Regions from separate parts of the Lysinibacillus sp. A1 genome, predicted to be linked through region 1. Evidence: predicted binding sites of a transcription regulator. Region 1 holds the regulator's gene; each other region holds the start of a gene.
What was found. Region 1 encodes NrdR, which represses ribonucleotide reductase genes. Its sites were predicted from a motif close to AACACNATATATNGTGTT; they were not measured.

Region 1 (10,251 bases):
CTGCAATACGCCATTCATGCTTTTTAGCACGCGATTTATCCATACCCATTAAAATGAGTAACACAATCGATATAATACTCATATAAGCTAATAATGCTTGTCCCATTCTCTACTCCTTTATTAACAAACGTATATTATTAATCTAACACAAAAAAGACTGATGGAAAAATCCATCAGTCTTTTTTTACACCTGTCGCATCCGCTTTCAGTGCAGAAACAATATTTAACTGAGTCAAATATTATTTAGCTACAGCTTTTTTAGCAGCGTCTGCTAATTGAGTGAATGCAGCAGCATCAGTTACAGCAAGGTCAGCTAACATTTTACGGTTAACTTCGATACCAGCAACTTTTAAACCGTGCATTAAACGGCTGTAAGAAAGACCGTTCATACGAGCAGCTGCGTTAATACGAGTGATCCATAATTTACGGAAATCACGTTTTTTCTGACGACGGTCACGGTATGCATATTGACCTGACTTCATTACTGCTTGGTTAGCAACTTTATATAATGTATGTTTTGAACCGTAGTAACCTTTAGCTAATTTTAATACTTTTTTACGACGTTTGCGCGTCACTGTTCCGCCTTTTACGCGTGGCATATGAATTACCTCCTGCTTTTCATTAAAAAATGAATGTTAGTATTTTTGTAGTCAATTATTTCATGTAAACAAGTAGAGATTTGATGCGTTTGAAGTCACCTGATGAAACGATGTTTGCTTTACGTAGGTGACGTTTTTGTTTCGTAGATTTGTTTGCGAATAAGTGGCTTCCATAAGCACGGTCATATTTTAATTTACCTGAACCCGTTTTTTTGAAACGTTTCGCAGCTCCACGGTGAGTTTTCATTTTTGGCATGTCGAATTCCTCCTAAACTGTTCGTCTAATATTATTTCTCGTTCTTTGGTTGAAGAACTAAGAACATGCTTCGGCCTTCCATCTTCGGTTTTTGTTCTACCGTTGATACTTCAGCACAAGCTTCAGCAAAACGATCTAACACACGTTGACCAATATCTTTGTGTGTAATCGCACGACCTTTGAAACGTAGGCTACATTTTACTTTATCGCCTTTTTCAAGGAATTTAATCGCATTACGTAGCTTCGTTTGGAAATCATGTTCATCGATTGATGGGCTCAGACGAACCTCTTTCATTACGATGACCTTTTGATTTTTACGAATTTCACGGTCTTTCTTTTGCTGTTCAAACTTAAATTTACCATAGTCCATGATACGAGCGACTGGCGGCTTGGCTTGAGGGGCCACAAGGACAAGATCCAAGTTTACACGAGTGGCGATTTCTAGCGCTTCATTACGTGTCTTTACACCAAGCTGGTCACCATTGTGATCGATTAATCGAAGTTCACGTGCGCGAATGCCTTCGTTTACATACATGTCTTTGCTAATAGTAATCCACCTCCAAGTAGTTGTCGCGAATACATGGTTTGGGCAAAGCCTTGCCCGGTTGAACGGTACATCCTCTTGTCATGTCCATAAAAAAAGGACGGACATTTTTGAAGATGTCCGCCCGCTATATGTGCATGCGCAAGTCTACGCAAAACAATTCAACGTGTCATACCTGTTCACAGCCTTTAAAGCGTTGTATCAGGTGAGAAGCGGGCAGCCTCTACTTCAACCACAAACTTTGTATTCATTAACCTTAATTATATTAGCATGTATATGATAAGCTGTCAAATATTAATTTTCTTATCATACCTAGATTGACCTAATCTTAAATAATTTATACAACAGCAAGATTCATTTTATACAAAAAACCTCACTTATGCAAGTGAGATTTTTTAGGAAATATTATTTTGTAATTTCCGCTTTTATAGCTGCTAGGAAATTCTCAAAGCTAATTGTTTCGGAATCTTTAGAGCCATAACGGCGAACATTTACACCATTAGCTTCAACTTCTTTATCACCAATGACAAGCATATACGGTATCTTTTTCATTTGTGCTTCACGGATTTTATAGCCTAATTTTTCTTCACGATCATCCATTTCCACACGTAAGCCCGCTGCTGTTAATTGCTCTTCAATTTGTTTTGCATAATCGAAGTGCGCTTCATTCGATACTGGAATGACTTCTACTTGCACTGGAGCTAACCAAGTTGGGAATGCACCTTTATACTCTTCAATTAAGAAGGCAACGAAACGTTCCATTGTTGATACAACGCCACGGTGAATTACGACTGGACGGTGTGGTTTGCCATCTTCCCCAACGTAACTTAGATCGAAACGTTCTGGTAATAAGAAGTCTAGCTGAACAGTTGATAAAGTTTCTTCTTTACCGATTGCTGTTTTTACTTGCACATCCAGTTTAGGGCCATAGAAGGCTGCTTCACCTTCTGCCTCGAAGTAATCTAAGCCAAGCTCATCCATTGCTTCTTTTAACATGCTCTGTGCTTTTTCCCACATAGCATCATCATTGAAGTATTTTTCAGTATCTGCAGGGTCGCGATACGATAAACGGAATGAATAATCATTTAAATCAAAATCTTTATAAACCTCTAAAATTAACTGCACGACTTTTTGGAACTCTGCTTTAATTTGGTCTGGACGAACAAAGATATGTGCATCATTTAAAGTCATTCCACGTACACGCTGTAGGCCAGAAACTGCTCCCGACATTTCATAGCGGTGCATTGTACCAAGCTCTGCAATACGTAATGGTAAACTACGGTAAGAATGCATGCTATTTTTGTAAACCATCATATGGTGAGGACAGTTCATTGGACGCATAATTAATGTCTCGTTGTCCATTTCCATTGGTGGGAAAATAGAATCTTGGTAATGATCCCAGTGACCTGAAGTTTGATAAAGCTCTTTTGAACCTAATACAGGTGTATAAACATGCTTATATCCAAGAGATAGTTCTTTATCGACGATATAACGCTCAATAACACGACGAATTGTTGCACCATTTGGTAACCAAAGTGGTAAACCTTGGCCGACCTTTTGAGAAGTAGTAAATAGCTCTAATTCCTTCCCGATTTTACGGTGATCACGTTCTTTTGCTTCTTCTAACATTTGTAGATGATGTTTTAATTCTTCTTTTTTGAAGAACGCCGTACCATAAATACGTTGTAGCATTTTGTTATCAGAGTTTCCTCTCCAATAGGCACCTGCTAATGATAACAGCTTAAATTCGCGAAGTTTACCAGTAGATGGTACGTGAATACCACGGCAAAGATCGAAAAATTCCCCTTGATAATAAATGGACACTTGCTCATCTGCAGGGATTGCTTCTAGCAATTCTAGTTTATATTCATCGCCAATTTCTTCATACATTGCTTGTGCTTCCGCACGACTTACATTTTTACGTTCTACCTCTAGATTTTCAGCAATAATTTTTTTCATTTCCTTTTCAATTGCTGGTAGATCTTCGGCAGTGATCGGTGTAGGAGAATCAATATCGTAGTAGAATCCACCATCGATAACAGGACCAATACCAAGCTTTACATCAGGAAATAAACGTTTAATTGCCTGTGCAGTTAAGTGGGCTGTTGAGTGACGTAAAATTTCAAGTGCTTCTGCATCATCTTGTGTGATAATGGCAATGGCAGCATCTTCTTCGATTGGTGTTTTTAAATCTACTAATACACCATTAATTTTACCTGCGTAAGCTTTTTTTCGTAAGCCAGGGCTGATTGATAAGGCTACGTCATCTGTTGATGTACCTTTTACAAATTCCTTTACAGCGCCATCTGGGAAAGTTAATTTAATCATTTCTGACATATTCGTTGCACTCCTTTGTTATTGTTTGAATACATAATGATTGATGAAATGTTGACTAATGAATCAAGTGATATGGCTGCTTATATGAGCGCTCTTCACCTCGAATTGAGCGAGGTCTCTCCACAAAATAAAAAAGCCCCGTCCCTCACGAAAGGGACGAAGCGTATGCTCGTGGTTCCACCCTTCTTCCTTCCGACTTATCAAGTCAGACGAAGCTCAAGGCTAGCTAACGGGCTAGGGACCGGCGAAAGATTATCCCTTTCGCTGCTCAGTAGGTAGTAAATGATGCGTTCATACTAGGAAGCTTTCAGCCGTTGACTTCCCTCTCTAGAAGCTGATACACAAAATTCATGTCCTCATCAATGCATATTGATATTTAGTATATGAGTCAGTATACGCTCGATTGTCGAAAAATGCAACTACCAATGTTACATTCTACGGTTATTGCCACGCATTTCAATTGGCTCTGTTAAGGCTTTAATACGCTCCATTATACGGCCCGCCTTGACAACCTCAATATCACCTTTTTGCGATTGGGCTAAATGGTGTTCTAATTCTCCATAATTAAAATTAGATGTAATAAACGTTGGCAATTGCTCAGCCATTCGATAATGGAAAATAGTCCCTAAAATTTCATCCCTTGTCCATGCGGTCATTGTTTCTGCCCCTAAATCATCGAGCATTAAAACTGGAGCCTTTTTTATATAGTCTATTTTTTCATTCAATGTATTATCGCCAATAGCATTTTTCATTTCCCGTAAAAATTCTGGCACGAAGACAACAACTGAACGTATTTTAATAGACGCTAATTCATTGGCAAGTGCACCAAGTACAAAAGACTTCCCTACGCCGAATTTACCGTATAAGTAAAAACCTTTTGATGGTAAATGACCCGATTCTTTTGTCGCTTTAACAAATTGCGCTGCTTTTTGGGCGATCATCACTCGAGACTCATCATCAATACTTAAATCGTGAATCGTTGCTTGAAGCACATCTTTAGGCATATGCATACTAGCAATCATATTCGCGACATCCCGACGCTCTTCTTCTCTAATTTTTTGCTCACAGCGTACATAATCAATTTCAACTGTATTCCGAACTACCCTTAAAGTAGGAAGGAAGCCTTTTAAATAGTTTGTACAATGTTCTGTGTTATCACAACCACAGCATTCCGTAGATTGACTAATAAATTCATGGAGCTTAGGTAAATTTCGTTCGATATTATCGTAGCTTAATTCATCTGCATGACGTGCTAGAAATTCTTGGACGCGTGGATTTTCTAAAATTTCACGTCGCATGGCTTCATAGCGTTCTTGAAACGAGGGTACATTAATAGCTCGTTTTAATGGTCCATTTATAGGTTCGATTGTTGCTCACCTTCTTTACTATTCACTTTTCCCTAGCATCTCTAATATTTTTTGACGTTCTTTTTCAAAATCTATCGTGCTAGAAGTACTTTCCTCTTGTTTCTCATCACGTTTATAAAACCACTCGGGGACTTTTTCTTCTCGTTGATGTCCTGAACGTCCCTTAGCTCGCTGGCTCGTTTTAGTGGTTGTTTGAGGTTTATTTTTCCAAGTTGTATATTTATCATGCTCTTGGCGTGCAAGCTCCATTGCTTCTTTAGCCGTTTGGATATTTTTACGAACCCAATGATCCGCAATTGTTTCCACATATTTTTTAGGTAACTTCATATCCGTTGTTAACATAACATACTCAAGTAACGCATTGACTACCCCAATCGGCATGCCGTGCTGCACAATTAAACTTTCGGCAAGTTGTACAGAGGTTTGCAAAGGTTCTTTCCCATTATTAATGTCACGCAACACTTGAATAGGAGCCGTAGTCTCTAAATAGTGTTGTAGCTCCTGATCCTTTGATTTTTGTCCAGTTTCTTCTACTGGCAATGGCTCGCTAACTCTCGCTATTTTTGGTGGCTCTTTTGACATCGTTAACTTATAGAAATCAGCAGCTGCCTTGCGTAAGCGCTCTTGGGAAATCCCTAAATCATCGTCTAAAGCAAGAATCACTACTTTTTGCATATCAAGCGCTGTTAAGTGATATAAAAATGCCAGCTTAGCAATAGCCTCACGAACTTCTAATGTCAGTAAATTGGATGGCACCAGTTGCTCAGATAAACCTGCTTGCAACAGATCGAAGTCAAATTGCTCCAAATAAAAAGGATACACCTTTTGTTGTTTATCCTTACGATTCGTATCTACTTGTAAATCTGATGGAATATTGGAATGAACGGGCTTATAGACATCTATAAAGGCACGAGATACATCTTTAAAATCCGCGTCCCTCACAGGGGATATAAACCGTTGCCGTAAATTACGATATGCCTGCTCTCCAATTTTGCTAAATAAAAACATCGACAACAACGGGTCTTTCATAAAGCTTTCCGCATCTAATGGGCGCTGTAACTCATATAAAAAACTTCGCTCACCAGCATTTTCTTTTTTCCATGTACGTAGTAAACCAATCGCTTCAAGGGCTATACGTGCCTCAAACACTTTACCAATAGGCAGTCCGAGCACATTCATTAAATAATAATGTGTCATTTGCGGCTTTGGTATCTGTTCTGCTTCTGCCCATAAAGTTAAATAAAGGCTAATAGGGTCTGAGCCCGTTAACGGTTGATAGAATAATGTTACTAATTGACGCTCTTGAGTAGAAAATGCATGAGGTAGACGAATGTCAAAAGGATCGCCAGGCTGCAATTCCTTAAATAAATGAATCAACGTCATTCATCCTCTCTATTTTCTATGATTTCTGCTCCGTTTGACGTTGAATAATATCTTTAATCTCCTCGATAAAGACATTGATATCTTTAAACTGTCGGTAGACCGATGCAAAACGGACATACGCCACCTCATCAATTTTGGCTAAGCGATCCATTACCAATTCACCGACATCTTCTGAGCGTACTTCTGAATTTCCAATACGACGAAGATCTTTTTCAATTGATAGGACAAGTTGCTCCAGTATATCAAGCGCAACTGGGCGTTTCTCACAGGCACGAATAAGTCCACGAAGTACCTTTTCACGGCTAAATTCCTCTCGTGAACCTTCTTTTTTCACTACAACTAATGGGGTCTCTTCAATTTTTTCAAACGTTGTAAAACGGAAGCCACATGACTCACATTCACGACGTCTACGAATTTCTTTATTATCATCTACTGGCCTCGAATCCACAACACGCGTTCCGTTAAATTGGCAAGATGGACATCTCATATAATTACTCTCCTGGTTTACAACAATTTAATATTTCTATTATAACAAATTTCCTACATATAAGAAAAGTGCATTCACGTAGTGAGCTCATGATAAACCTAAAGCACCTAAAGTACAAGGAAAGTTTTTAAAAAAAGCACATTGAAACCAGTTAGATTTCAATGTGCTCAAAATGAATATATTATGCGTTTACCGTTTCTAATGCATTAGCCACTTTTTTCACTAGGTCAACCACGCGTGCAGAGTAACCCCACTCATTGTCATACCAAGCAAGTACTTTCACCTTACGGTTACCTAATACCATTGTGGAAAGCCCATCAACTGTTGATGAGTAAGTCGTTGTGTTGTAATCAGAAGATACTAGTGGTTCAACTGAGAAATTTAAAATGCCTTTCATTGGACCTTCTGTTGCAGCTTTTACGAATGCTGCATTAACAGCATCAACTGTTACATCTGTATTTAAATCTACTACAAGGTCAACTAAAGAAACATTTGGTGTTGGAACGCGAAGTGCCATACCATGAATTTTACCTTCTAACTCAGGTAGAACTAATTTTAATGCTTTGGCAGCGCCTGTAGATGTAGGAATAATTGATTGTGCACACCCACGTGCACGACGTAAATCTTTATGTGGATTATCTAAGTTCTTTTGATCGTTTGTATAAGCATGAACAGTTGTCATTAAGCCATTTTCAATACCAAATGTATCATTTAATACTTTTGCTACTGGTGCTAAGCAGTTTGTTGTACAAGAAGCGTTTGAAATTACATCATGTTTAGCAATATCAAGTTTGTCATCATTCACACCTAAAACAATTGTTACATCTTCGTTTTTACCAGGTGCTGTTAAGATAACTTTTTTCGCGCCAGCTTCTAAGTGCATTGCTGCTTTGTCACGTTCATTAAATTTACCTGTAGCTTCGATAACGATATCAACACCCATTGTAGCCCAAGGTAATTTTAATGGATCACGTTCGCTAATAATTTGAACACGTTTGCCATTTACAACTAAAGCATCGCCTGCTGGTTCTACTGTACCTTCAAATGTTCCGTGATTTGTGTCATACTTAATCAAATGTGCTAACGTTTCTGCTGGATAGCTAGCGTTAATAGCAACAATATTTAAATTTTCTTGTACGATCGCTTGGCGGAAAACCATACGTCCGATACGTCCGAAACCATTAATAGCAATTGATACTGTCATTTAAAAATCCTCCTGTGAGTACATACTCAGATTAATTATATACTTTATGGTGATTAGTATAACACAATTTTAAAAAAGATGAACATTAAATAGTCATATTATAAAAGTTCTTATTTTCTGAAAAATTATCTTTTATTATGGCATTTGCCCATAAAAAAATGTGTAGCAAGATTTACTTACTACACACTTTTAGCTCGAAACACTTTAAATTACATCCCAGAAAGCTAGAATTTTCTTTAATTGTTCCTCTGTATTTTCCAGATTCTCATTATTATAAATGACCGCATGAGCTCCCTTTTCTTTGACAGACATAGGCAACTGTGAGTGCATGCGTGCTAAGGCATCCTCTTTTGATAAATGATTGCGTTCCATTAAGCGTCGAAGCTGAACCTCTTCACTTACCGACACTACAATAATACGCTCTACAAAATGCTGAAGCTTACTTTCAAATAACAGGGGAATATCCATGACAACATGCTCATGGCCACCCTCTAAGTAGGCATCACGTTGTCGTAGCATTTCCTTTCTAATGGCCGGATGCATAATATCATTTAAAATTTTGCGTTTGGCAGGCTCATGAAAAATAATATCTCCGAGCATTGTCCGATTTAAATTGCCATCCTCTAGTAAAATATCTTGGCCGAAGTTTTCTGCAATAAATGCCAGTGTCTCCGTTCCTGGCTCGACGACATCTCGCGCTACAATATCTGCATCAACAATCGGTAATCCTAGTTCGAGCATCATTTTTGCTACTGTACTTTTTCCGCTTGCAATACTTCCTGTAAGTCCGATAATCATTGTTAAATCCCCTTTAATGTTGACAATTTGGACAAAAAACCGATGTTCGCCCACCAATCGTCATCTGACTTGTTGCCGTTTCACATGTTGGGCATATCTTTTTCCCATACATTTTCAAACGATTCTGCATGCTCCCAGCTTCCCCATTAATATTTCGATAATCAGAGATGGTTGAACCACCCGCTTCAATACTTTGACGCAAAACAGCAACGATCTCCTCAAATAGTGCTCGTTTACGCTTCTCACTTATACGATTCATTTTTCGTGCAGGATGAATTTTTTGAGCAAACAGCGCCTCCGTTGCATAAATATTGCCACAGCCCGAAACGACTTGCCCATCCATAATCACTTCTTTTACTGCTTTATTCGCATATTTCGATAATGTTGATTTTGTTATAAAAAAATCACACGCTAATTCATCAAACGGCTCTGGCGCCATTTTTGTTAATGGTACATGATCTTCAATTTTTGTCAGAAATCGAAGTTCACCAAAGCGTCGTATATCTGAATAAATTAAGTAACCACCATCAGCCATCTTAAATGTAGCATGGATATGCTTTTGGAATTTTGCTTCATCGATGTCTTCTGGTGAATTCACAACAAACCATGCACCTGTCATTCCTAAGTGACTAACAAGTACATAAGGAACCTCATCTTTCAATAAGTGAAAGAAAATATATTTCGCACGTCGTTCAATTTTTGTAATCGTCATTTCAGACAACGTTAATTCAAATGCATCAGGCTCTGCTTGCTTAACAATACATTGTTTCCCCTCACTAAAAGAAAAGTGTACCCTTTCAGATAGCTTTACATGTTGAATTGTACGTCCTTCAACCTTTGGCTTCAATGCCTGGACGACACCTTCTACCTCTGGTAATTCAGGCATTTGAACCCCTCCTTATTTTGCTTCATACCATGTCGAACCATGGTTAAAATCTACTTTAAGCGGTACGGAAAGCTCGATTGCATTTTCCATTACCTCTGGCACAATTTTTTCTAGCAATGCAATCTCTTCCTTAGGTGCTTCAAAGATTAACTCATCATGCACTTGTAAAAGTAGCTTTGCCTGCATATTTTCCTTTTTTAGTCGAGCATCCATATCAATCATCGCTTTTTTAATAATATCCGCAGCACTTCCCTGAATTGGGGTATTCATCGCCGTACGCTCTGCAAAGCTTCTTAAATTAAAGTTTGAGCTCGTAATATCTGGTAAATAACGACGTCTATTTAAAATTGTTGTAACATAGCCATTGAACTTCGCATTTTGCACAATATC
Region 2 (10,251 bases), on a different contig from region 1:
ATTTAATCCCAAACACTACTAAAGAAAAGAAAATATAAATTGCTGCTAACGTCAAATACCATGAATAAGATTTCGCCTTTTGCCAAATATGGTCGTGTACTTCATCTAACCCTCTATTTTTCTTCGCCTTTTTCCTTCCAAACCACCAGCCAAGGATGCCAAAAATCATCCCGCCGTACAGTCCCAAAATACCCCCTATAGAAAATCCCATTACGCCATTCCCTCCTCTTCGAAAATAAAAACTTCCTCAATCGTGCAGTTGAACGCTTTTGAAATATTGTAGGCAAGCTCTAATGATGGATTGAATTTTCCCGATTCAATTGCAATGATAGATTGTCGTGAGACACCCACTACCTTAGACAAATCCTCCTGCGTAATCTTTTTCGATTTCCGCAATTCACGAATTCTGTTTTTCATAATGCCTCCTCATAAATGTAAAGCAAACTGTACATTTAGTAATAAGTAAAGTTTACTTTACATCTTTTATTATGTCAAGCTAGCTTTACAATTTAATTTTTGTTTAAACAATGAGATTTGAGCCGGCTTTGCGTAAAAATCCGTTTATTAAAACAGGAAATAAAAAAAGCGTGTTTTGAAAAATCAAAACACACTTGGGATCTCCACACTATTTATTTAGCGTAATCCTTTCTATTTCAACACTTTACTATGAATAATATTTATAATTTTCTGTTGAGCATCTAGTGCTTCGGGGATGGGCATGACAACAAACACATGGTTCATTTTAGGATAAACAAAAGTTGTAATATCAATCCCTTGCTCGCTTAGTTGTTCATCAAACTTTACTGCATCTGGATATAAACTTTCATGGGTGCCAATAAAATGAGTAATACTCGCTAGACCTTGAAAATCACCATAAATTGGACTAATCAGAGGGTCCTTTAAATCCTTATCAGCTGCCCATAGCTTTGTGATGACCCCCATTCCTTCACTAGCTAGCATAGGGTCCTTTTCTTCATATTCAGGGATAAGAGGATTTTCTAGACTTAGGTCAACACAAGCCGATAGTAAAATAATATCTTGTGGCTGTGGCAAATGATTTTGCTTTAAAAGCTGGGCCAAACCAAGTGCTATATTACCTCCTGCAGAATCTCCTATAATAGTTAATTGACTGGCACTTTCAACCGTCTCTAAAATTTTATTATAGAGATGCAGCATTTTTTGGTACGTGTCCTTATGATTAAAATGAGGTACTTTTGGATAAATCGGGGCAATAACTTTTGCCTGTAATGCTTGTGCTATTTTATCCATGAACAGCCAGTGTAAATTTAACGGTTGATTCGTCCAAGCGCCACCATGAATATAGAGAATCACTTTTTGTTTCGAGGACTTTTGATCATTTAATGTAAAAACTTGCATATCCTCAAAAGTTTGTTCATCCTTAACACTTAAAAATTGGACATCATCTCCAATGACATAGGGCTGATTATTCACAGTTGCTTTTTGCTTGATGAACTGTTTAGCATTTTCAACACTAGAAAAGCTCACTTTATTACTCTGGGAAAATAACAACTTTTCAAATTGAACACTTTCTTCAGAGCGCTCTCCATTAAAAATCACTACACTCATTACTTTCTCCCCTTTCACCATTTTTTTACCTAGCTGGATGTATGAGAACCCTTAACAAACAAGCCTTAAATCAAATGTCATAAGCAAGTCCCTTACAAAATAAGGGTTGTCATCAAACTTTATTACACTTGACCGAACATTATTTTAATTCCACAAAATGGCGTATACTCCTTCAAATTTGCCTGTTAAATATAAAATATCTATCCGCTTCTTTGAAGAAATAAAGCTGGGTTAAAATGAATGAAGTTCCCAAAGCGTTTTTTGAGAACTTAATTTTGCTTACCGTATATCCGTATGAACCCGAATCAGTATTATTTTTTATTTTTCAACTGTAAAAGTATAGGTGCTATATTTAGTAGGATAGAAACAATTGTCAAAAACCATAATGCCCTTTCCATACCTGGTACTACATCCTCTAAAGCTGCCCAATCTTCCTTCTACTTGTACCCAGCTAGATACAAAACTATATTCCGAACAAAGTGTCAATGCTGTAAATGATAACCCCATTGCCATCGCTAGTTTATAATCTTTACCTGTTGTATACATGTAAAGATTTATAAAAGTTGCTACTATAGCAATAAGTCCGAATAGTAACCACATTATTCTACCTCCCTTTTCAATATAGACATAAATTGTAATGAGGATGTTCCCAGCCCTTAATTGGAAATTATTGTTATCATCATTGTAAATCCACACTATCCTGATGCGACTCCTATATATAAATGTTGGATTGGTAATGATTCATTCTTGCTTTAATGGAGATTTCACCATAAGGTCATATATTCCAACATAATCAGCCTATTACCAGAAACATTGTTATAAAAGTATCCCACTCTTCCTTTAAGTACAATACTAATCGGCACCAGAACTTTGTCCAAACCCATTCATCAAAATCCTCTCAATAGATAATGAACATGTAGTCGAATAAGTTTTTGATTCTACTGAAGTCATATCAAACCTATAATTTTCAGAAAAATATAAAAAGCAACCTCTTACGGCCATAATACCGAAGAGGTTACTTTTAATCAAAATTTATTACCGTTATCATTCTTTTATTCAAAGAAACTAGAACATAAAATTTACAGGCCGCATTTTAACTGTGCGCCACAGTTTGTACAAGTATTACAGCCGCCCATTTCCTCGACTGTTCCTTTACGACATACTGGACATGTATTTCCTACGTCCGAGCCAATTACCGTCGTGGACTCTAGTGCTTGAATCGTATCAACTAATACGACTGGACGTGTTGTATGTTCTTCTACTAATTCCTCCTCAAATGATAGTTGATCCATATCATTTTCTTCGGCTTTTAGCGTAAGTACCTGTGAATCACGGCTACCATCCACATAGACCGTACCACCTTTAGCGCCACCTTTATATAGTCGCTCATATACTTTTTCAACTTGTTGTACAGTATAGCCTTTTGGCGCGTTTACTGTTTTAGAGATCGATGAATCAATCCATTTTTGAATAATACATTGTACATCCGCATGTGCCTCTGGTTTTAGCTCCATTGCCGTTACAAACCATTCTGGAAGCTCTTGCTCATTAGCCTCTGGATGACGATCTAAATATTCTTTTACAATTTCAGCTTTCACTTCAATGAACTTACCTAGACGGCCAGAACGGTAGTAAGTGAAGGAGAAGTATGGCTCAAGACCTGTTGCTACGCCTACCATTGTTCCTGTTGAACCTGTTGGGGCAACCGTTAATAAATGGGAGTTACGGATACCTGTTGCTAAAATTTGCTCCTTGATGTGAGCAGGCATTTTTTGCATGAAGCCTGTTTCTGTGAAAGCTTTACGTAAACGAGCTGTTTCTTCGTCAGTAGCACCTACTAAGAATGGAAAGCTTCCACGCTCTTTAGCAAGCTCTGTAGACGCCTCATACGCGGTTTCAGCAATTGTTTTAAAGATTTCATCGACTAAAGCATTACCTGCTTCAGAACCGTATTCTTTCTCACAATAAATGAGTAAATCAGCTAGACCCATTACGCCTAGACCAACACGACGCTCACCTAGTGCTTGTACACGGTTTTCCTCTAAGAAGTATGGAGTTGCATCAATAACATTATCCTGCATACGAACACCGACACGAACCGTTTCACGTAGTGCTTCGTAATCTACAGTTTGGTTATCTTTATTCGCAAATTGTGCAAGGTTTACCGCTGCCAAGTTACACACTGAGTATGGCGCAAGGGGCTGTTCCCCACATGGGTTAGTTGCAACAACGCTTTGACCATATGCCTTTGCATTCGTCATATCATTCGCATTGTCGATAAAGAAAATTCCTGGCTCTGCAGAGTATGTTGCACATACGTTAATTAAATTCCACAATTCTTTCGCTTTGATCGTGCGATATGTGCGGATTTTATAGCCCATTTTCTCCCATTCACGAACGTCACCAACATGATGCCATTCTGTGTTGTAAGCATGCATTTCTTCTTTCGAGTATTCTTCAACCGCTGGGAAACGCAGTTCGAAATCAGCATCGTTTTCAACAGCTTCCATAAATTCTTTTGTTAATGTTACGGAGATGTTTGCACCTGTTAAAAACTCTGAGTTATGCACAGTATATGTGCCACCATCACGTAATTTATTTTCAGCCTCACGAATAATGGCTGTATCAAATCCACCTAAACCTTCAATGCTTTTATAGTTTACAATGCCTTGATACATAGCTTCTTCCTGCATAGAAAGTGGCTTGAAGTTTAACTTCTCTTTCGCTAGACGAATGATTGTTTCATCGGTTGTATTTTCAATTAGGTAACGCAGAATACGAGGGTTTTGCATTTTCGAAATAATAAACTCCACAATATCTGGATGCCAATCGGCAAGCATAATCATTTGTGCTCCACGACGTGAGCCACCTTGCTCTACAAGATGTGTTAATTTAGCAATATCATCTAACCAAGAAACAGAACCTGATGATTTACCGTTTACACCACGTGCCAATGTGTTGCGTGGACGTAATGTGGAACCATTTGTTCCTACTCCACCACCACGGCTCATAATTTCCATTACTTGCTTACGGTGATCACTAATACCTTCACGTGAATCCGCAACAAAAGGCATTACGTAACAGTTAAAGAATGTTACATCTGTTTCAGATCCTGCTCCGTAGATTACTCGTCCAGCAGGAATGAACTTTAAGGACACTAATTGCTCATAAAATTTTTCAAACCATTCTTGGCGTTTTTCTGGTGTTTTTTCAACAACCGCCAGTCCTGTTGCATTTCGTTTAGCGATTTGTTCATAAAAAATCTCAAGAGGCTTCTCTAGCACGTCAATTGAACGCGTAATCACACCCGTTTCTTGCTCCTGTGGATCGTCTAAAACGCTACGATAATCTTCCTCAATCAAAATATCAGCTGTTTTTGTAGTCATGTCCAGCTTTTGAATTGTCCCTAAACCACGTGCAGGGAATTTTGGATCAGCTTTTACCGTTAAAACAACAAAGTCACCGGCTTTTAGTGTTTTCTTTTCTGTGTCTTTAAACGAGTAGCGATCGATCATGACAAGTCTTGATACACCTTTGTGCGTGATGTGCATATCAGGCGTTACAGGGTGTACCTGCGGGAATTGTTCGATATCTTTGTTTAACTGTTCAAATTGATTGTTTACATCGGGTTGATGATTTGTGAGTACCATCGTTTTGCCTCCCTTACAAAATAAATACACAATATCATGTGTTGTTAAACACTACATATTGTGTATATGTCTTTAAAAAAGATACTATATATAGATTTTCAATTCAACTCTTGCTTTTTTCAATAGAATCGTAACTACTTGTAATAGCAAGGATTGAACACTTAAAAATATTTTTTTATACCATTTTTTACTTTTTGAAGTTCCACTCATCAGATGCATATTTTTTTTCTTCTAATGCACGGACATATTTTAACTGCTCCTCAGAAAGTGTAAATGGTTTTAATTCAATTTGCAACGATTTTGCAAAACCATCTCGAAAAGCAGTCACACATTGTTCAACTGTCACAGGTTCATCCACAAGACTGTTAATCGCTACTGCTTTCTCTGGTAATTTTCTGCGCATACGATCCTTCGCTTCTTCACTCGAAAAATTAAAGACCGATAATAATTTCTCCTGATCTAAATCTAATAAAATGGCACCATGCTGCAATATAACACCTTTTTGTCGTGTTTGCGCACTTCCTGCTATTTTTTTCCCTTCAACTACCAGCTCATACCAGCTTGGAGCATCAAAGCATACTGCACTTTTCGGACTCTTTAAGTCTGCTCTTTTCTCCTCTGTATCAGGGACACTAAAATAGGCATCCATACCTAAGTTATGGAAACCTTGCAAGATGCCTTCACTTAGCACACGGTACGCCTCTGTCACTGACTCTGGCATATTTGGATAGCTTTCTGTTACGATGACACTATATGTGAGCTCATGCTCATGCAGCACAGCTCGTCCACCAGTTGGTCGACGTACAAAACCTAAGCCTTGCTCACGGACAGCATCTAAATTTATATCTTTTTTGGCTTGCTGAAAATAACCGATTGATAATGTTGCCGGTTCCCACTCATAAAAACGAATGACTGGTGGAATTAACCCCTCACTATGCCAATCAAGTAATGCTTCATCTAGTGCCATATTAAAAGAAGGACTACATTTCCCTGAATTTAAAAAATACCAAGTTGTCATATGTTCATCTCCTACAATTTATAAAAATACCTCAGGCCCCACCTGCGGTTCAACCTTAACGAAGATTACGTTACAGTTCAAGTTGTGGCTTTTCAAACGATATCGACGAATTCGCCACAATCTAGTTAATTTTATCAAACTCATTGGACTATCGCTAGCGCATCTTTTATAATAATAAAGAAGATAGAAAGGGGTAAGAAAATCTTGGACATACTTATCACAATCGGTGTCGTTTTAGTAGTCGTAATTGCATACATCGGTATTAATGCACTAAGACTCAAAAAAGCTGTAACCAACTTAACACAAGAACAATTTATTGAAGGCTATCGTAAAGCGCAGCTAATCGATGTTCGTGAACAAAAAGAATTTGATGCTGGTCACATTCTTGGCGCACGAAATGTTCCTTCCACAACATTACGTCAACGTTATAAAGAAATTCGCCCAGATTTACCAGTATATTTATACTGTCAAAATACAGGCCGTAGCTCACGTGCTGCACTATTTCTTAAAAAACGTGGGTACAACCAAATTTACCAACTTCAAGGCGGCTTCAAAACTTGGACAGGTAAAATAAAAGCCAAAAAATTTTAATATTTCCCTAAAAAAAGTCGTCTCAAAGAACTAGGAGACGGCTTCTTTTTATACAAAAAATTCAGAGTTTCTACTATATTATATCTATTGCAAAATTTTAAGCGGCTATTTCTTACACTCGTTCATACTATAATGATCCTCTTCCTCTCACTTGTCCCCTCTTCATTTCTTCACATAAACCTTTCGTATTTGCGCATACTACGAAAATCTTTGTATGTCCAAAAATACTAATTATCGTTAGTAATTTTCATTTATACACTACATTCTTCTATTTTTCTGAAAATAATATAAATTTCTAGTTGAATAATTGTAAAAGCACTGCTAGGATATATAATATCTTAAAATAATATTTATGATAAAAAATTAATAAGCTATGAATGCTATGGATCAAACTATAGCAGGAGCAGTTCTGGAGAGAGCGCAATGTGCGTCGCCGAAGGGTTCACTATCTCAGGCAAAAGGACAGAGGAGTAATAACAGCTTTTTTAAGCGATGCCATATGATGGTTACGATGATTTCATGAACCATCCGTGATCAAATGGTATTTGTTATTCTGACGTTTTTCCGAGACTAGTGTCACAACTAGTCTCTTTTTTATTTTTCCAGTCATCATTTTTTATGCATCTTTGGGGGGATTAACGTGGAACAGCAACAATTAAAACGTGAATTAAAAAATCGCCATGTACAGCTTATTGCCATTGGTGGGACAATAGGAACCGGCTTATTTCTAGGCTCTGGGAAAGCCATTGCATTAGCAGGGCCTTCGATCATCCTTGCCTATTTAATTGTCGGAACGGCACTCTTTTTTGTTATGCGTGCATTGGGCGAACTATTACTTTCGAATTCAGGATATACATCATTTACGGATTTTGCCTCCGAATACATAGGGCCATGGGCAGGGTATGTAACAGGCTGGACCTACTGGTTCTGTTGGATCATGACGGCAATGGCAGATATTATCGCTGTGGGGGTTTATACACAATATTGGTTTGATATCCCTCAGTGGGTTCCAGCTATTGGTTGTTTAGTAGTATTACTACTATTGAATTTATTAACGGTCAAACTATTTGGGGAGTTAGAATTTTGGTTTGCTATCATTAAAGTAATTACCATTGTGGCGCTCATTATCCTTGGTCTTATTATGTTAGTGACAGGCTTTCAAACAAGCTCTGGGACGGTTTCAGTAGATAATCTTTGGGTCCACGGCGGCCTGTTTCCAAATGGAGTATATGGCTTTTTAATGGCCTTCCAGATGGTTATTTTCGCTTTCGTCGGTGTGGAATTAGTAGGGGTATCGGCAGCCGAGACTGCGGACCCACAAAAAAACATTCCTTCTGCTATTAATAAAATACCATTCCGAATTTTACTCTTTTATGTAGGGGCACTGTTTGTCATCCTATGTATCAATCCATGGTATGAAATGTCTGCCGCAAGCAGTCCATTTGTCCAAGTATTTACATTAGCGGGTATTCCAATTGCTGCAGGTATTATTAATTTTGTTGTGCTCACTTCAGCCGCATCTGCTGGTAATAGTGGTTTATTCTCAACAAGTCGAATGCTCTTTAATCTTGGTAAAAATAAACAAGCATCACCTGCATTTGCTAAGCTCAATAAAAATAGTGTTCCAAGTAACGCACTAGTCATTTCTGCAATTGTTGTATCAGTAGGGGCACTGTTAAGTAAGCTAATGCCAGAGAATGCCTTTAGTATCGTAACGACTATTAGTGCGATTTGCTTCATATGGGTGTGGAGTATTATCATCATTTCTCACATCATCTATAAACGGAAAAATCGTGCCCTACATGAGGCCTCAAGCTTCAAAGCACCGCTGACACCTTTTATTAACTACGTAGTGCTTGCGTTTTTTGCTTTCCTATTAATTGTGATGTTTATTTCTGAGGCAACACGTACAGCTCTTCTACTAACACCTATTTGGTTTATTGCCCTATTCATTCTATATAAAATGAAAAAAAGATGACTTCAGAGCTCACTCTGAAGTCATCTTCTATTCGTTAAAAAATGGTCATATCCCATTCTGTCGCTAAATGTTTCAGCAATTGGACACCTGCGACACTATTCCCAATAGGATCGATGGCTGGTCCATAAATACCTATGCCACAGCCAGCAGGGAATGGTGAATCTAATCCTGCATGACCTGGGACAGCGGTAAGAATGGCACCAGAAACACCACTTTTAGCAGGAAGTCCAATAAACGCCGCAAATTTTCCTGAAGCATTGTACATACCGCATGTTACCATTAAAGCCTTTGCTAATTTTGCCACTTGTTTAGGAAATAATTGTTTCTTTAATAGCGGATGATAGCCATCATTAGCGATAACTAAACCAATCATCGCTAAATCGGATACATTGACTTCAATCGCACATTGCTTTAAGTAAACCTCAAGAGCCGCTTCTACTGGGCAGTCTAAGAAACCAGAATCCATTAAATAGTAGGCTAGTGCTCGATTACGGTTAGCTGTTTGCCACTCGGATTGAAACACTTCCTCGTTGACACTTAATTGCTTACCTATGATTTGCTCTAAAAATTGTAGGATTTTGTCAATCTTCTCCTGTGGTGAATGACCAATCATCATAGAGGAGACAGTAATCGCCCCAGCATTAATCATTGGATTAAAGGGCTTTCCTGGCTGATGACTTTCTAAGCGAATAATAGAGTTGAATGTATCTCCTGTTGGCTCAACATCCACCCTTTCTAATACATAGGGCAATCCTCGATCCATACAGGCCAGTATAAAGGTGATTACTTTGGAAACACTTTGAAGCGTAAATAATTCTGACGTATCACCAGCTTTAATTTCATGCCCTTCAGTGCCAATAATGGCTATGGCTAATTGATTTGGGTCTTTTTTAGCTAATGCAGGGATATAGTTAGCGCACTGTCCTTCTTTTGCGGCAGAGCGAAACTGTGTGACCGATTGTGCCACAAGCTGATCGTGACTAGGTTGTGTTGACATTACTGTGGACTCCTTTCAAAATGTGCAAAAACAGAGTCTTCATAGTTCTCCTATGAAGACTCTATCCATATTTTTGCTATCCTTTTATCGCTTTGGAGGCATTGTCCCCTCCGGAATTAACGATTCATACGTCTCCCCATCAAGACGTTCTTGCCATTCCTTTTTAGCTTCCTCAATCAGTACTGGATTACCCAATAACTCAATCGCAGTACACGCCATAATTTTAGCAGCTTGTAGCATACCTTTATGGGCGATAGGCGTGACACCTTGAGAAACAACTTGCCATGTATGCAGTGGCGTTCCTAATGCCATACATACTGCCGTACATTGAACAGTTGGCACATTCCAGCTAACATCTCCCACATCCGTAGAGCCACCCATGATAAATTCAGGAAGCATTCGAGGAATATGATCAGCAATAACTTTTCCT
Region 3 (10,251 bases), on a different contig from region 1:
AAGTGAATAGATGTACTTCAATTAACGGTGCTTAGACAGTATTTCAAACATTCAAACCAAAAATTTGACGAGAAAAAAATAAATAGATATTATAGATATGTTAAGTCCTTAATAGAGTGATTAGACCCAACCAGCTAAACTGTATCTTTTTTATTGAGATCAAGGACTAATATATAATGGGCTTAACAAATGGAACGAAAAAGATATCATACATATAATTAGCGGTGTCTTTTGCCTTAATTGTAGATATTAAAGGTCTTTAATATATTGTGGTGTGGAGGGAAATAATGATGAATCAATATGATTGTATGATTATAGGTGGAGGCCCTGCTGGGTTAAGTGCTGCCTTAACATTAGGAAGAGCGCGCAGAAAGGTTGCACTAGTTGATAATGGAACAAATCGAAATCGTGTAACTCAGGAGTCACATGGTTTTTTAACAAGAGATGGGATAAAGCCACAAGAATTTAAGAATCTCGCAAGTAAAGATATAGAATCTTATCCTTCTATAACAATGATGGATCAAACCGTCAGAGAAATAATTAAAGATGATATAACTGGTTTATTTCTAGTCAATACTTCGGAAAATAAATCTTATATATCTGAAAAAATACTGTTAGCTACTGGAATACAAGAGGAATTTCCTCTCCCGCAAATCAGACAATATTATGGTAAAAGTTTATTTAGCTGTCCATATTGCGATGGTTGGGAGCTGCGAGACAAGCCATTGGCTATCATTGCAGAAAACGAGGAGCATATTAGTCATATGACGAAATTGGTTTTTAATTGGTCACAGGATTTAATCGTTTTTACGAATGGTCATCAACTTTCTGAGAAGGTTCAAAATGATTTTGAACAAAAGAAAATTAAGGTGTATACAAATACTATTAAAGATTTACATGGGGATGATGGTAACTTATCGAGTGTTGAATTAGAAACAGGTGAAAATATTTTAAGAGCTGGTGGATTTGTTGTGCCAAGTTTTTATCGTCCCAATAAATTTGCTAAACAGCTAAATTGTCAAGTTGATGAAAATGGAACAGTTATGACTGATGGTGCTGGACGTACAACTGCGGCTGGGATATATACTGCAGGTGAAACGGAAAAGGGTGGTCCCTCTTCTTTAATGATTGCAGCTGCGGAAGGTTTTAAGGCTGCTACAAGCATAAATATGGATATAACAATAGAAAGGTTTTAAATTTATGGTTAGCTGATGAGTCATATAAAATTCATCAGCTATTTTTAATAGGACTAATCAAGCTGGCGGAGAATGAACTTGAATATGTTATACTATAAATAAATATAGAATAACTAGAAAAGGTACATATTCATTGTAAATTAGTTGAAAAGGGTAGAACGATTGGTTTCCTCGCGCCTGTAGGTTGAGCACATTTTAGTAGTCGTCGTTATGTTATGACGAAACGAAAATGTGTCATCATCGCAAGAGAGGGGTCCTACTTTAGACTAGTACAATAAAAAAATTTACGAAGATAGGATGTATGGAGTAGGATGCGAGATTTACATCATACTCATAGTTTTACACATAATTGCATCTTTACTGTAAAGGAAAGATGCCTTTTTTATGTATAAAATTACTAGGGTGGCTACGTTTTTAGGTAAATAAGCGACTATTATTTTACTTCTTATTTTTTAATAAAATAATGCTATCGCATTCGTGCTTATATGATTATATTTTAGTTCGTTCTTACAAGGATATGTCAGAAAATATGAATAGTCTCAAATTGATGAACTTTTATTTCTCGATTTACTTTTTATATAAAGGATGGTACACTTAAAACTATCGAAAAACAATATATTGTGTTCGTTTTGTGTAGGTACTACTATATGTAGTTTAATAGGGAAGTTCGGTACTATTCCGACGCTGTCCCCGCAACTGTTAAGCTGACGATGATTATAACCACTGTGCATTCGCATGGGAAGGAAATCAGAGATTGAAGCAAAGCCAGGAGACCTGCCTATATAAAACAAATTTATCATTTCTTCGGGGATTAAGAGATGGGAACGTCAGTATTTTTAGTATGTTAACGTTTCCATTTAAGCTATCTCTCTAGAAGAGGTAGCTTTTTTATTTTATGAAAAGAGGGATTACTATGAAACTTTATACGAAAACAATCTGTCCAAAATGCCTATGGGTAAAATCCGAATTACAACGAGCAGGACTTGAAGCAGAAATTGTTAATATTGATCATGATGAACAAGCGAAACAAACAATTATAGATGCAGGTTTTTTAAGTGTGCCTGTTTTAGAGGTGGATGAAACATTTATAGGTGATGTTCAGGAAATTGTTTCTCGTATTGAGATGATCACACTATGATCGTTTACGCTAGTCGTACAGGAAATGTCCGTAATGTAGTTTCTAAATTAAGGGCAGAATCTATTGAACTCTCTGAGGAATTAAGCTTGAATAAGCCTTATCTTTTAATTACATATACAGATGGATTAGGTGACATTCCAGCAAAAGTCCAACGTTTTTTAGAAAAAAATAGAGATTTTTGTAAAGGAGTAGTTGCTAGTGGCAATAGTAACTTCGGACATCATGTATTTGGTGGTGCTGGGGAGAAAATTGCTACTACCTATCATGTACCCTTAGTGAGGAAATTAGATTTGCGTGGCAATCAAACAGATTATGAAGCAATACAAACGTTTTATGAAACGAGGGTAATGGGATGAAAACTTATTTAAAGCTTAATAATGACGTACTGAATCGTTATAGTACAACGGGGCTACTAGAGTTAGAAAAGGACCGTGAGGCTACTCGCCGCTACTTTTTAGAATATGTCAACGTACGTTTACGTTATTTTATAGATATAGAGGAAAAAATCCGCTATTTAGTGGATGAGGGATACTACGAAAAAGATTTTATCGACATGTACGAGATGGATTTTATAAAGAAGCTGTACAAAAAAGCATATGATTATAATTTCCGCTTCCCGTCATTTATGAGTGCAAGCAAATTTTATGACAGCTATGCTATGAAAAGTCGTGATGGTGAAGAAATCTTAGAAAAATATGAGGACCGTATTGTCATTATTGCTTTGTACTTAGCACAAGGGAACACAGTGCTAGCAAAACGTTCTGTTGAAGCAATGATGGAAGCCTATCAGCCTGCAACACCTACTGCATTAAATAGTGGGAAAAAAGCCCGTGGTGAATTAGTAAGCTGCTTTAAATTATCAATGGATGACTCTATGAATAGTATTGCTGAAAATATTGGCTATTGTTTAGAGCTTTCACGCCTAGGCGGAGGGGTCGGGGTCAACTTAACGGATTTACGTCCTTTAGGTGATCCAATTAAAGAAATACTAAATCGTGCAAGTGGTGTTATCCCAGTTGCAAAATTATTAGAAAACTCATTTAGTTATTCTAATCAGCTTGGTCAACGAAATGGCTCAGGAGTTGTCTATCTAAATATTTTCCATGCAGATATAGAGAATTTCATTTCATCAAAAAAACCAAATGCTGATGATAAAATTCGCCTCGCAACACTATCAACAGGAATTATTATTCCAAGTATTTTCTTCGATCTGATGAAACGTGATAAAGATATAGTGTTATTTAGTCCATATGATATTTTTAAAGTATATGGTAAACGAATGTCGGAAATTTCAATTTCAGAAATGTACTATGAACTACTTGATAATCCTAAAATCCGTAAAATTAAACGTTTGAATGCGCGTAGACTCTATACTGAGGTGAAAAAAGCTCAATTTGAATCAGGTTATCCTTTTGAAATTTTTGATGATAATGTCAATGAAGTACATCCACTAAAAAATATCGGTCGTGTAAAAATGTCAAACCTATGTACTGAAATCTTACAAGTTCAAGAAACTAGTGTCATTACAGATCAAGATCAGCCTAACGAATATGGGTTAGATGTGTCGTGTAATTTAGGGTCAATTGATATTCATGCAGCGAGTAAAGTAAATGATTTTGAAACATTAATCGATACAGCTATGCACTTATTAACAAATGTGTCACAAATGACATACATCAAAAATGTCCCATCAGTGGCAAAAGCGAATCGATTAATGCACTCAGTAGGGCTAGGTTGTATGAATCTCCATGGACATCTTGTTACGGAGGGCATCATGTATGGCTCGAAAGATTCTATTGATTTCATGGACCGCTTTATGGAAGCAATGAACTATTATTCGCTTAAATCATCGATGGAAATGGCTAAAGAAAAAGCAGAAACGTTCTACCGATTTGAAGATAGCGATTATGCTTCAGGTAGCTATTTTGATCAATATGTAAATAAGAATGAAGAAGAGCTATCACCCGCTGTGTTAAAAGCACTTGGCAACATTCCAATTATCACTAATAAAATGTGGGAATTATTAAAGGAAGATGTTATGGAATATGGTCTATTTCATTCATATCGTTTAGCGATAGCACCAACAGGCAGTATTTCGTATATTCGTAGCTGTACGGCATCCATTTCTCCTTGTACAGAGCGTGTAGAGGTTCGTGATTATGCAGATAGTCGCACGATTTATCCAATGCCACATTTAACAAACGAAAACAGTCATTTATATGTAGAGGCCTATGATGTTGATCCTTATGATTTAATTGATTTATATGCAGCTTCTCAAAAACACGTTGACCAAGGTATTTCAATGACTCTTTATGTCACTGACAATTGGACAACAGAACAACTAGCTAAAGTATACATTTATGCATGGGTTAAAGGGATCAAGTCCGTTTACTATGTTCGTCAACGATTACAAAGCTTAGAGGAGTGTGTAGCATGTCAAATATAGTGTATGAGGCAGTCAACTGGAATAAGGCAACTAGTGAACTTGCTCAAATTTTCTGGGACCAGCAATGGAAGCAAATTTGGTTTCCAGAAGAAATTGCAGTGAGTAAAGATATTAAGCAGTGGAAAAGTTTTGAGCATCAGGACACATATAAAAAGGTGTTTGCAGGACTAACTTTGCTTGATACCGTTCAGACGAATATAGGAATGAATCGTGTTGCTGCTTATACAGATGATTTACAGGAAAAGGCGGTATTAACCGTTTTTGATGCATTTGAGGCAATACATGCTAAATCATATTCTTATATATTTACAACGCTTTGTACAAACGAGGAGATAGACGAGCTCTTTGAATGGGTAAAGAAAAATGAATATTTACAATATAAGGCAAATAAAATTGCGGATATTTATAATAGTATAGAAGAAGGGGACTCTGAGAGCTTATGGAAAGCGATGTTTTCATCCGTTATGCTTGAATCTTTCCTTTTCTATTCTGGATTTTTCTACCCATTATACTTAGGTGGACAAGGTTTTTTAAGAAACAGTGCTGAAATTATTTCTCTCATTTTGCGCGACGAATCCATTCATGGCGTAGCGGTAGGGTTTTTTGCTCAAAATCTATATAAGCAATTTTCTAAAGAAAAACAAGAAGCCTTACAATTATGGGGTTATGAATTATTGCTGGATTTATATCAAAATGAAATGAAATATACCGAGGATATTTATGCGGAGACAGGATTATCGCCTGAGGTAAAAGCCTATGTGCGTTATAATGCTAATAAGGCCTTAATGAATGTTGGCTTTGAAGCCATGTTCCCAGAAGAAGAAGTGAATCCGATCGTCATGAATGGAATTCGTAATGAGGGCTCCACATATGATTTCTTTTCACAAAAGGGGGCTACCTATGCCAAAGCAAAAGTAGCGCCAATTACAGATGACACATTTAATTTTAATCGTTAGGATGAAGAACAATGAACGTAGAAGTAAAAATTAAAAGAATGCATGTAGATGCAATGCTACCAATGCAAGCTAACCCCGGTGATGCTGGGATGGATCTCTATTCCATTGAAACTGTAGAGATACCCGCTGGAGGGGCTAAATTAATTAAGACAGGCATTCAAATTGAATTACCTAAAGGAACGGAAGCACAAATTCGACCAAGAAGTGGACTAGCCTTAAAACATAGTATTACAGTACTCAATAGCCCAGGAACAATCGATGAAGGGTATAGAGGGGAAATCGGTGTTATTTTAATTAATCATGGTCAGGATACGTTCTTAGTAGAAAAATCTATGCGAATTGCCCAAATGGTGATTCAATTTGTCCCTACTATTCAACTACTGGAAGTCAATGAATTATCTCAAACGGTTCGTGGAACTTCTGGATTTGGAGCGAGTGGTACAAAATAAGAGTAAGTTTTAAATAGCCGTATATTAGGATTGAGTTTAATACTGAACTCAATCCTTTTTATTTTTTTAAAATTGTCACATTCGTGTAACGTAGGTTCAGTACGATTTACATGAGGTGATAATATGAGAGAAATAAATCATAGGAAAAGAATGAAAAATAAGTTCAACATGATAGTTTCCCTTTGGTGTGCTTTAATAGTCGTCTTTGCTACTGGCTGTAGTTCTGTGGAGCAAGAAGAAAAACAAAAGAAACAAGAGAAACAAGAGAAACAGGCAATGCCACAGATGCAAAATGGTTTTTGGGATGAGCAAAGAAAAGGTACAAATTTTATGAATTCCACTTCTCTGCCAGAAAATTATGAAGAGGCTAATGAATTCAACATTGAATTTATCCGTTTAGCGCCTGATAAATGGGCAAAGGAAAGAGATTTCTTATTTGATGATAAACCTGATGCTACGCCGAATAAAGATTTTTTAATCGGCAATGCAGATCAGTATGAGGGAATTGTTGAAAATGATTTTAAGATGTTAAAAGAAGATTTAGATGCAGCATATGCAAGAGGATCAAAAGTTGTACTGACTGTCCTTAGTCTTCCGGGAAACCGTTGGAGACAGTTTAATAACTATGAAAATGATGACCGAATTTGGCAAGACTTTAACTATCATGAGCAAGCAGCGCTTTTCTGGAAAGATCTTGCCGTGCGCTTAAAAGATCACCCCGCAGTGGTAGGATATAACGTAATTAATGAACCTCATCCTGAAACAGCCACTGGTTTTAATGATTTTTGGACAGAAGACTATGACAAATGGTACAACAAGATAGAAAACACGCCAGCAGATTTAAATAGACTTTATGGAACAATTGTAGATTCTATACGATCTGTAGATACGCATACACCCATTATTTTAGATTCGGGTTTATTTGCTACACCTTGGGCAATAAACTATTTAAAACCAATAGAAGACAAAAATGTGCTGTATGCTTTCCATATGTATGAACCGTATGAAATGACAAGTCAAAATCGAAAAAAAGGATTCACATACACTTATCCTGGTAAGGTCAAAGTCGGGGATGATCAGAATGAAAAAATGTTTGATAAAACTTCATTAAAAGATTTTTTAGCACCCGTTGCTAAATGGGCAGAAAAGCACAATATATCAAACAACCGAATTATTGTAGAAGAATTTGGCATTAACCGAATGGTTGATGGAGCGGATCAATATATGAGGGATTTAATTGACATTTTTAATGATTATGGCTGGCACTGGGCATTTTATGCATTTCGTGAAGATACATGGGATGGAATGGATTTTGAATTAGGTAATAAACCTGTCAAAGAAGCATATTGGGATGCGCAGGCTAATGGAGAACTACCTGATAGAAAAGCAATAGAAGTAGATAATTCTATTTGGGATGTCCTGAAAAAAGATCTGAACAAGTAACATGTTTGTTTGCTGCTAAGATCAAATAGTAATTATATGTAGTAGTACAAACCATCGTTTGTACTACTTTTTTGCCTGACACTCAGCGCTTTAAATCAATACTTCTTTCAATCAATTAACTTGCTGTTGCAGTTAATAAAGGATAGTCATTGTATGTCATTTAGTTTCGAAAATAGTTACGTGCTAGTAGAGTTGCAGAATTATATTCAGCAGGCAATTCATCCTCAAAGAAAATAGCCTCTACGGGGCAAACTAATTCACAAGCGCCACAATCAATACAAATATCAGGGTTAATGACATATTGGGTATCCGTATTCACAATGCAATTTACGGGACAGACATCTAAACAAATGGCTGCTTTTTCATCCCTACATAATTCTGTAATTACAAAAGCCATTATAAATCCCCCCATAATTGATGTTTTAATTCTTCAGGTGAGTGTGTCCAATACTGTTGATTAAATTCAGATAAAAATTGGGAAAGTAGTTTTTTTGATTTTGTATCGACATGATTTAGGATAAATTTCCCTTTAAGTGCTTTATCTAAATAATTTACTTGCTCTGGCAACGATTTATAGCCAAGTTTAATGCGGCGCTCTTCTTTTGATACCCGTACTTCACTTGCGGTACATCCCGCATAATAAGGTCCATTTTCCCCTACCTGAAGAGCTACCCAAACGATCCAATACCGATTATAATCGTCACTAGCATGAGCTAAATCTGGTGAAAAACGCACTTTTTTTTCAATAATACTTCGCCCATGTAAGGCTTCTAAGTCTATAAATACGTGTTCTTTTTCACCATCTATAATAATAGGCGTTACATTATTTAAATCAAGGGTACCTACTCCGTACCCTCCATCTCCATCTGTCGAATCATTACTTAAGATGGTAAAATGTATCTTTTCTTTCATAGAAAACACCCCCACACTCTTTTTACAACATTTACAGGTGTCGCAAATAGAAACAATTTATAGTATTAAAATAGCAAATTCATTACGTATAGCTTTTATAAATTAATCTAATTGAACGTTTTAGTAGTAATTTTTATACTATACGTAATGGTTGCCAAGGATTTCTCCTCATACTTTTTTAATTCAAAAGTATAATTGAAATATACAACTTATTATCCTTTGTTGTCTTCGGACTTACGTCTGAATTGTTATGATATGGTAACTTAACTATATACAGCTATTAATGTTCGCTTACATTTTTATGGAACTTTATATAAATAAGAAAATTGACAATGTCTATTTCGATAAATAAATTTTACTGAGTGATACAGAAAGAGTAGAATGGGTACCAAATAAATTGGAAAAATTTTACCATTCCAATTAATAATGAGAGGAAATGAATAGGGTCCATTAAGCTTTTATCGAATTTGTATCCTGCTATACTCCCGAAACCGCCGTTTGTCTCTAGGAAAGAAACGACTGGTATATTGCTTCAATGTTTCTATAAATTGTCCTGCATGATACTTGAAATTCATTTGCTAAGCTAGAAGCTGACACTATTTCTTGATTGAGAAGCTTGAAGATAATAGATAGTAATCGTTCTAATTTCATTAATAGCAACCTGATAACCATTAAACTATAGGTCCTTTTTTAAAAAAATCATACCATTCCTTTAGTCTTTATTTTCAATTTGATAGTTCCATTTCTACTATACCTTTAAACTAATAATTTGGAAAAACCTTCTACATCTAAGGATAGTAGGAGGTTATTTTTTTCTTTAGTGTTATATATTTTTTATATTAGAAATAGCGCATCTTTCTAATATCTATTTTCAATCACTCCTTCTAAAAACGATATAGTAATGATAGGCGAAACAATGATTATAGCTAATTTTAACAATTTATATTTTATTAGCATAGAATTTAACCTGTTAATGCTTTACATTTATACCGTTCTATAATTCATTCAACATACTATTATACCAAGAAAATAAATGGGATCTGAAAAATGGAATTTAAAGTTTCCGGCTATAAATAAATATTTTTATGTGCATTTTGTCTTCGGTTCTCTAATTATTGGGAATTATTTATGTAATAATTACCTATGTAACCAATTGAATATTAAAATTACCTTATTTTTAGCATTTATTTATTGGTAATGTAGTTATATTATTGTCTTGTAAAGCAAATTTAAGATTGATTGGTATATTTCATCATGAAAAATTTTGAAGGTTGCTTTATCCATAACTATTAGTAATTATTATTTGAGAGAACGTATTATACATATCTTTACAAGTTAATAGAGCGGTAATATTGTTCTCACAGAATAATATAATTTTATTTGAATTCTGGAGGAATATAAAATGACGAAACATAACAAAGGTCGTAAATTTTTCGTAACTACTGCTACAGCAGCACTTGTAGCATCAGCAATCGTACCGGTAGCATCAGCTGCTGAATTTAATGATGCAGATAGCATTTCATCTTGGGCAAAAGAAGCGGTGCAGTTTTTAACTGACAAAGGTTTCATCCAAGGTGATGAAAAAGGAAACTTCAACCCAGCTGGTACACTTACACGCGCTGAAGCTGCTGAAATTTTATCAAAAGCATTAGACTTAAAAGCTACTGGGACAGAAGACTTTACAGATGTAAATGAAAATGACTGGTTCTAT

Region 2: the regulator NrdR is predicted to act here: its motif matches at 5,285-5,302, upstream of PI85_RS09325 (vitamin B12-dependent ribonucleotide reductase).
Region 3: the regulator NrdR is predicted to act here: its motif matches at 1,836-1,853, upstream of PI85_RS03720 (glutaredoxin).

What each region holds. Positions count from the first base shown of each region.
Region 1 covers NZ_JSZM01000001.1:171,196-181,446, reverse strand. Annotated here, with positions in the region: gene PI85_RS00800 (DUF1294 domain-containing protein) at 1-106, opposite strand, end outside; gene rplT (50S ribosomal protein L20) at 240-599, opposite strand; gene rpmI (50S ribosomal protein L35) at 655-855, opposite strand; gene infC (translation initiation factor IF-3) at 887-1,390, opposite strand; ribosomal protein L20 leader region at 1,486-1,634, opposite strand; gene thrS (threonine--tRNA ligase) at 1,805-3,736, opposite strand; gene dnaI (primosomal protein DnaI) at 4,165-5,094, opposite strand; gene PI85_RS00770 (replication initiation and membrane attachment family protein) at 5,122-6,486, opposite strand; gene nrdR (transcriptional regulator NrdR) at 6,503-6,973, opposite strand; gene PI85_RS00760 (glyceraldehyde-3-phosphate dehydrogenase) at 7,155-8,177, opposite strand; gene coaE (dephospho-CoA kinase) at 8,382-8,975, opposite strand; gene mutM (bifunctional DNA-formamidopyrimidine glycosylase/DNA-(apurinic or apyrimidinic site) lyase) at 8,989-9,861, opposite strand; gene polA (DNA polymerase I) at 9,874-10,251, opposite strand, start outside.
Region 2 covers NZ_JSZM01000011.1:318,526-328,776, forward strand. Annotated here, with positions in the region: gene PI85_RS09305 (hypothetical protein) at 1-211, opposite strand, end outside; gene PI85_RS09310 (helix-turn-helix transcriptional regulator) at 211-417, opposite strand; gene PI85_RS09315 (alpha/beta hydrolase fold domain-containing protein) at 649-1,587, opposite strand; partial or broken gene PI85_RS09320 (hypothetical protein) at 1,899-2,187, opposite strand; gene PI85_RS09325 (vitamin B12-dependent ribonucleotide reductase) at 2,667-5,237, opposite strand; gene PI85_RS09330 (biotin/lipoate A/B protein ligase family protein) at 5,425-6,255, opposite strand; gene PI85_RS09335 (rhodanese-like domain-containing protein) at 6,460-6,846, shown strand; glycine riboswitch at 7,246-7,322, shown strand; gene PI85_RS09340 (amino acid permease) at 7,487-8,824, shown strand; gene PI85_RS09345 (glutaminase) at 8,859-9,821, opposite strand; gene PI85_RS09350 (M20 family metallopeptidase) at 9,906-10,251, opposite strand, start outside.
Region 3 covers NZ_JSZM01000005.1:108,309-118,559, reverse strand. Annotated here, with positions in the region: gene PI85_RS03725 (NAD(P)/FAD-dependent oxidoreductase) at 291-1,196, shown strand; cobalamin riboswitch at 1,815-1,993, shown strand; gene PI85_RS03720 (glutaredoxin) at 2,110-2,334, shown strand; gene nrdI (class Ib ribonucleoside-diphosphate reductase assembly flavoprotein NrdI) at 2,331-2,690, shown strand; gene nrdE (class 1b ribonucleoside-diphosphate reductase subunit alpha) at 2,687-4,780, shown strand; gene nrdF (class 1b ribonucleoside-diphosphate reductase subunit beta) at 4,768-5,736, shown strand; gene dut (dUTP diphosphatase) at 5,748-6,185, shown strand; gene PI85_RS03695 (glycoside hydrolase family 5 protein) at 6,462-7,628, shown strand; gene PI85_RS03690 (ferredoxin family protein) at 7,789-8,025, opposite strand; gene PI85_RS03685 (YwhD family protein) at 8,025-8,540, opposite strand; partial or broken gene PI85_RS23770 (HTH domain-containing protein) at 8,962-9,191, opposite strand; gene PI85_RS03680 (S-layer homology domain-containing protein) at 9,943-10,251, shown strand, end outside.